One region of the Streptomyces sp. NPDC051776 genome, then DNA from elsewhere that is predicted to be linked to it. Evidence: riboswitches for the same ligand, from Rfam matches in the RefSeq annotation. Region 1 holds a riboswitch; each other region holds the start of a gene.
What was found. A riboswitch is a leader RNA that binds a small molecule or an ion and turns the genes downstream of it on or off. The one in region 1 is predicted to bind cyclic di-AMP.

Region 1 (2,226 bases):
CCTGCGGCTGTACGACATGCGGTTCTCCGACATCGAGTCGGTCACGGAGCTGGCCACCGTCTTCACGGTCGCCGTCCTCGCTCTGCTCATCAATCGCGTCGTACGCCTGGGCGACCTGCGCCTCGCCTCGGCCCGCACCATCGCCGAGGCGGCGCAGCGCGCGGTCCTGCCCGACCCGGCAGAGCGGATCGGCGGCTTCCACGTCGCCGCGCGCTACGAGGCCGCGCACGCGGAGGCCAGCATCGGAGGAGACCTCTATGCCGTGCAGGACACACCGCACGGCGTGCGCCTCATGGTCGGGGACGTGCGGGGCAAGGGGCTGGGCGCCGTCGAGGCGGTGGCCATCCTCATCGGCTCGTTCCGGGAGGCGGCCGAGCAGGAGACGACGCTGGACGCGGTCGCCCGGCGGCTGGAACGGGCGCTGCACCGGGAGAGCGGGCGGCGCGAGGGGCTGGACCCGTTCGAGGGCTTCACCACGGCTGTCCTGGCCGAGGTGCGCCGGGCCGACGGCCCGGCCGACGCGGGCACCCTGCGGCTGCTCAACCGCGGGCACCCGGCCCCGCTGCTGCTCTTCGAGGACGGCAGCCTGACCGGCGCCGATCCGAAGGTGCCCGCGCTGCCGCTCGGCATGGACGATCTCGGCGTGTGGCCGGACACCGTGCAGGACTTCGTATTTCCCTGCGGTGCCACGCTGCTGCTGTTCACCGACGGTGTGACCGAGGCGCGCAACGCCCGTGGCGTCTTCTACGACCCGAGGGAGCGGCTGCGCGGCATGCACTTCCCCGATCCCGGGACCCTCCTCGACGCGCTCGTGGCCGACGTGCGCCATCACGCGGCGGGAGAGGCACCGGATGACATGGCGCTGCTGGCGGTCTCCCGGCCCTCGCACCACGGTCCGTAACCGGATTGCATCCCTCCGCATAACACCTGACGAACAGTCAGCTATGAGTGGCTGTCGCGCCAGAGGTCAACTCGCCCATTTTTCCTGGATCATGTACCGATTTGCCCCTACGGAATTCGTTAACGATCACGCGGAACGGCTTGGAAACAGGTCCCGCGGTCTATTAACGTTCGATAACGCAGCGCGGTCGTCCCAGCCGCCACAAGAGGTGGCACCGTGCGCCTACGCCGAATCCCGCACCATCAGCACCACCCGCACCAACTGCACCAAGGGAACCGGGGAACCAAACTCTTGGGGTGAATCGGGCACCTCTCCCAAAGGTGCTCGTAGGAGACCTTCCTGCTCCGAACCCGTCAGCTAACCCGGTAGGCGAGAAGGAAGGAAAGGAGAGCGCCCGCGTGGCGTCCAACAGGCCTGCTCCCCAGTCCTTGTACGAACCTTCCGACACCCGCGGTCCCAGCGGATTCGGCGAGTTCGGCGAGGAGCCCCCGGCCGCCGCCACAGGCGAGTGGAACCCGACGGCCGACTCGCTTGCCCCCGCGCGCGGCAGGCACCGCGTCATCAAGCAGCGCGGTGGCGGCATGGCCCGCAGCGGTGCCGTCCTCGGAGTCGGCATGTTCGCGGCCGTCGGCGCCGGCGGCATGGCCAGCGCCCAGGACAAGCCACCGGTCTCCATCTCCATGCCGGACCTCGGCCTCTCGGACAAGCTTCCGGACGCCAAGTCCCTGCCGGGCATCGGTTCCCTGGTGGACGACGAGGACACCCCGGCCGGAGCGAGCACCCCCCTCTCCACCGCGGGACTCACTGACACCGAGGCAGCCAACGGCACCGGCGCGGGTGAGGCGCTGCGCGCCCGCATCATGCGCCAGGCCGAGCAGCAGCAGAGCGCGGCCGAGACCGCCCAACGCGACGCGGCCGAGAAGGCCGCGGCGAAGAAAGCCGCCGAGGAGGCCGCCGAGGCCAAGGAGAGGGCCGCCGAGGCCAAGGCGGCAGCCGAGCGCAAGGCGAAGGAAGAGGCCGCGCGCAAGGCCGAGGCCGAGCGACTGGCCAAGCTGGCCAAGCAGTTCACGCTCCCCGTCTCCTCGTACACGCTGACCGCGGGTTTCGGTGACGCCGGTTCCCTGTGGGCCAACGACCACACCGGACTGGACTTCGCCGCTCCGAGCGGCACCCCCGCCAAGGCGGTGCACGGCGGCACGATCACGGAAGCCGGCTGGGCGGGCTCCTACGGCTACCGGATCATCCTCACCCTCGATGACGGCACCGAGGTCTGGTACTGCCACCTGTCCTCGATGACCAAGACGTCCGGCGAGGTGACGACGGGC
Region 2 (2,226 bases), on a different contig from region 1:
GACACCGGAGACGATGTCGTCACGGATCGCCTGGCACACCGCGCGCGCCGGAATGCGACCGGCCTCCGGACCCCCGCCGTTCACACCCGATCCCGCATGGCCGGACCTCCGCTGCAATTCCCGGGAAACACGTTCGACCGCGTTCATTCAAGAACTGTATGCCACGGTGGAGGAATTTCTATCGGGCGGGCCCGGACATGGATATCTTTTGGCCTTCGGACGGCCCCTTCCCTCCTGCCGCCTGCGGGCGCGGCAGGAGGGAAACCCGTCAGCGGCTCACAGACTCACTCCGTGCGAGCGGAGATAGGCCACCGGATCGATGTCGGAGCCGTAGTCGGGGGATGTACGGGCCTCGAAGTGCAGGTGCGGGCCGGTGGTGTTCCCGGTGCTGCCCGAGAGGCCGATCTTCGCGCCCGGGGCGACGCTGTCGCCGACGGAGACGTGGATCGCGGAGAGGTGGCCGTACTGCGTGTACGTGCCGTCCTTCATCTTGATCACGACGTTGTTGCCGTAGCTGCCGCCCCAGCCGGCCTCGACGACGGTGCCCGCGCCCACCGAGCGCACGGTCGTCCCCGACGAGGCGTGGAAGTCGACGCCGGTGTGGCTGCCGGAGGACCAGGCGCCGCCCGAGGCTCCGTACGAGGTGGAGATGTAGCTGTTCTCGACGGGCGGGACGAACGCGTTGAGACGCTTGCGCTCGGCCTCGCGCGCCGCGCGCTTCTTCGCGGCCTTCACCTCGGCCGCCCGCTTCTTCGCGGCGGCCTCGGCCTTGGCACGGGCCGCGGCGACATCGGCCGCGGCCTGCTGCGCCTCGGCCTGGGCGTCGACGGTGCGGGCGAGGGAGTCGTCGATGACGATTGCCTGGCGCAGACCGGTCTGTTCGGCCTCGGGCACCTTGCCGGGCGACGCGGCGGACGCGGGGCCGGCGGCCAGCGAGGTCACGATCCCGGTGGTGGCGAGGGTGGCGATGCCCGCAAGGTTCGCGCCGGAACGGGCGAGGCGACTGGGGCGGCGGTGACGGTGCTTCCCGGTAACTCGGGTGAACGACGCCATGCGGCGGCGGTGCTCCTTTCCTTCCTTCTCGCCTACCGGGTTAGCTGACGGGTTCGGAGCAGGAAGGTCTCCTACGGGCCCCTCAACGGGAGGCGCCCGATTCACCCCAGGGGACTGCGTGCGCCCTCCCGCGCCGGTGCGGCGCGCGGCGGGCAGGGTGGGTCCCCGGCTCCCCTGGCTCGCGCCGTACGGGGACTCGGCGATGACTGCCCGGAGCCGCGGGTGCGGCACGTGTACCGGCCGGACAGCCGGACCGACGCTAAACGGGACAACTGTCAATCGCCAAAGAAATCAGGGTCTTTGTAGCCGACACCACAAAGGAAACGGCAGACTCAATAACAAACCGGACATACAGCAGTACCCCGGAGTCACAATGGACTCCGGGGTACCGGTGCCGTACGTCGGGGGACGCCGTAGGGCCTGACGGCACGTCAGCCGTCTCCTCCGGCGTCGCGATGTCAGCCGCTGACCACCTTCACCTCGCCGATGCCCAGGGCCCGCACGGGCTCCTCGATGGCGGAGGCGTCACCGACGAGGATCGTCACCAGGCGGTCCGACGGGAAGGCGCTGACGGCCGCCGCGGTCGCCTCGACCGTACCGGTGTCGGCGAGCTGGGCGTACAACTGCGCCTGGTAGTCGTCCGGGAGGTGCTGCTCGACCTGATCGGCGAAGGTGCCGGCGACAGCCGCCGCCGTCTCGTACTTGAGCGGGGCGACACCGACGAGGTTCTGCACGGCGGTGTCCCGCTCCGCGTCCGTCAGGCCCTCCGCGGCGAGAGTGCGCAGCACCTTCCAGGTGTCCTCCAGCGCCGGGCCGGTCGAGGCGGTGTCCACCGAGCCGCTGATGGCCAGCAGCGAGGTGCCCGTGCCGTCGGGCGCCGAGCGCAGCACCTGGCCGAACGCCCGCACGCCGTAGGTGTAACCCTTTTCCTCGCGCAGCACCCGGTCGAGCCGGGAGGTGAGCGTACCGCCGAGGCAGTAGACACCGATGACCTGCGCGGGCCACACACGGTCGTGCCGGTCGGATCCGATGCGGCCGATCAGGAGCTGGGTCTGCACCGCGCCGGGGCGGTCCACGATGACGACCCGGCCGGTGTCGTCGGCGGTCGCCGGGGAGGCGGGCCGAGGCGCGGCGGTGTTGCCGGTCCAGGCGCCGAGGGTGTCCCCGAGGACG
Region 3 (2,226 bases), on a different contig from region 1:
GGATCGCCCTCCCCTGGCCGGTCCCGGCTCCGTGACCGACGGCCGTACGTGCCTGTGCGTGTGATCGACGCCGTGCGCGACCGGCTCCTGGGTGCGCTGGCTCCGAGCCTCTTCGGCCCGTGATCCGCCCGGCTCCGTGATCCGCCCGGCTCGGGGCGTCCCCGGCTCCGGGGCGTCCTCGGCTCCGTGATCCGCCCGGCTCCGGCGGTGACAGCGGCCCGTGCCGAACGGTGCCCGTGTGCGACCGGTCCGCAAGCGCCCGCCCGGGCCGCGGCCCGGGCACGTACAGGGCCGCGTGCCCGGGCAGCCGCCCGATGACCGGGCTCCCGCCGAACGTTCCGTCCGCCGGGCTCGTGTGAGGGAGTCTCAGTCCACCCGGCCGTAGGCGACGTCGTTCGACCAGATCGGATCGACCCTCACCACCGAACCGGCCTTGGGGGAGTGCACGACCTTCCCGTCGCCCGCGTAGATGCCCACGTGGTAGACGCCGCGACCGGCACCGAAGAAGACGAGATCGCCGGGGCGCCGGCCGGCTGCCGCAACGCGGCGGGTCGAGTTGTACTGGGCCGAGGCGGTCCGGGGCAGCTGCTTGCCCACGGATTTGTACGCGTAGACGGTCAGGCCCGAACAGTCGAAGCTCTCCGGGCCCGAGGCACCGTAGCGGTAGGGAGCGCCGCGCTTGGAGTTGGCGATCCGGAGGGCCCGGGACCCGAGGTGCTGCGCGTGGCCCGGCTTGGCGGGCTTCTCGGCCTTGGGAGCCTTGGGGCGGTCAGCGGCCGGCTTCCCGTCCCTCGCGGGCCGGTCCGGCTTCGCGTGCTTCGCGGGGCGGTCCGGCTTCGCCGCTTCCTTCTCGGGCGGGTGGTACTGAGTCTGCGGCGCGCTCGGCCGGCCCGGTTCCGCGGAGGGGCGTGCACCCTCCAGTCCGATGCCGGGCGTACCCGGCAGGGATTCCGGTGGTCTACCGGCGGCAGGTCCGCTGAAGGACGGCTCGTCCTCCATGAACTCGAACTGATCGCCGTCGGGCATCCGCTGATCGAATCCGGACGCTTGCGCCCCGAGCATTCCGCTCTGGATCTGGGACGAGTCCGGGCCGGGCGGCGGCACTGCGTACGCCTTCGTGGCGGACCCCGGCGTGAGAAGCGCGCCGCCGACGGCTGCCAGGGTGAGCGCCGATGCGGCGCCGGCCCGGCCGAGGAGGGACGGGACTTGTGCATGCGCGGTCATGCGCACCCCTTCGTCAGCCGCCTGTGAAGGGTGACCTGTCGGGTTCGGGCAGGCGAAGAATGCCCGGCCGCCGAAGCGGCTTCACCCCAAGGAGCGGCCGGTCTCCCGGCGCCCCGGACTGCTCGGGTCCTCCACTCCTGCCGATCCACTGGTGTCGACCGGACGTCCGTGCGGCGGCAGGATTCGGCGTCCGCGCGGACCGCCCCACCGCCGTGGCAGGGGCTTGTCGTCTAACGGATCGTCACGCAACAACCGGCAGATTTCCGATCGAAACGACCTCTTGTTGCCTTAGTCACATTTGACGCATTTAGCCGTCGGAAGGGTTTCCTCGTCGCCGTATCCGACACATCGGCAGGCTCCGTACCAGCGGGAGAGCGGTGTGGGGCGCGTCTCACCCCGTGGTCCGATCGCAAGTCGATCAATGTCATGCGGGACCTGACGGTCCGTCGATCGGGCGAACACGTTCGGCCGTACCGAGCCCCCCGGTCCGGGCGACGGGTCGTCAACTCTCCCCTGCCGGAGGGAGGGTGACCCGGGCCGCCCGCCGCTCGCCGTCAAGCACCCGCAGTGCGCGCGCCAGCGTCGTCGCGTGGATCGAACTCTCCCCCCGCTCATGCATCAGGGTCAGGGCGTCCCGCAGCGCGGCCGCTCTGCCCACCAGGGCCTGGGCGGCGCGCAGCCCGCCGTACGTGTCGGAGGAGCGGGCCGGGTTGATGCGGCCCACGAGGTCGAGCACCTCCAGGAAACGGTCCACCAGATCGCTCTCGGCGTGCGTGAGGGCCGGCAGGGGTGGCAGTTCGGGCGGCAGCACGCCGTTCACCTCCCGCCGGACAGGAGGCCGGGCGCCTTCCTGCGGTTCTCCACGATGCGGTCGGCGAGCCCGTACGCCACGGCCGCTTCCGCGTCGAAGACGGTGTCCCGCTCGATGTCGGCGGTGATCCGCTCAGCCGGCTGCCCGGTGTGCCGTACGAGCAACTCCTCCAGCATCGCTCGTAGGCGCAG

Region 2: another riboswitch for cyclic di-AMP. It lies ahead of AB0M26_RS09785 (M23 family metallopeptidase); the one in region 1 lies ahead of AB0M26_RS25300 (M23 family metallopeptidase).
Region 3: another riboswitch for cyclic di-AMP. It lies ahead of AB0M26_RS17590 (NlpC/P60 family protein); the one in region 1 lies ahead of AB0M26_RS25300 (M23 family metallopeptidase).

The regions. Positions count from the first base shown of each region.
Region 1 is NZ_JBFAYQ010000041.1:19,707-21,932, reverse strand. Features, by position in the region: gene AB0M26_RS25305 (PP2C family protein-serine/threonine phosphatase) at 1-901, shown strand, start outside; cyclic di-AMP (ydaO/yuaA leader) riboswitch at 1,117-1,288, shown strand; gene AB0M26_RS25300 (M23 family metallopeptidase) at 1,300-2,226, shown strand, end outside.
Region 2 is NZ_JBFAYQ010000009.1:16-2,241, reverse strand. Features, by position in the region: gene AB0M26_RS09790 (GntR family transcriptional regulator) at 1-147, opposite strand, end outside; gene AB0M26_RS09785 (M23 family metallopeptidase) at 277-1,053, opposite strand; cyclic di-AMP (ydaO/yuaA leader) riboswitch at 1,069-1,265, opposite strand; partial or broken gene AB0M26_RS09780 (insulinase family protein) at 1,512-2,226, opposite strand, start outside.
Region 3 is NZ_JBFAYQ010000020.1:84,685-86,910, reverse strand. Features, by position in the region: gene AB0M26_RS17600 (ATP-binding protein) at 1-35, shown strand, start outside; partial or broken gene AB0M26_RS17595 (NlpC/P60 family protein) at 367-708, opposite strand; partial or broken gene AB0M26_RS17590 (NlpC/P60 family protein) at 1,105-1,224, opposite strand; cyclic di-AMP (ydaO/yuaA leader) riboswitch at 1,227-1,423, opposite strand; gene AB0M26_RS17585 (hypothetical protein) at 1,727-2,035, opposite strand; gene AB0M26_RS17580 (ATP-dependent Clp protease proteolytic subunit) at 2,041-2,226, opposite strand, start outside.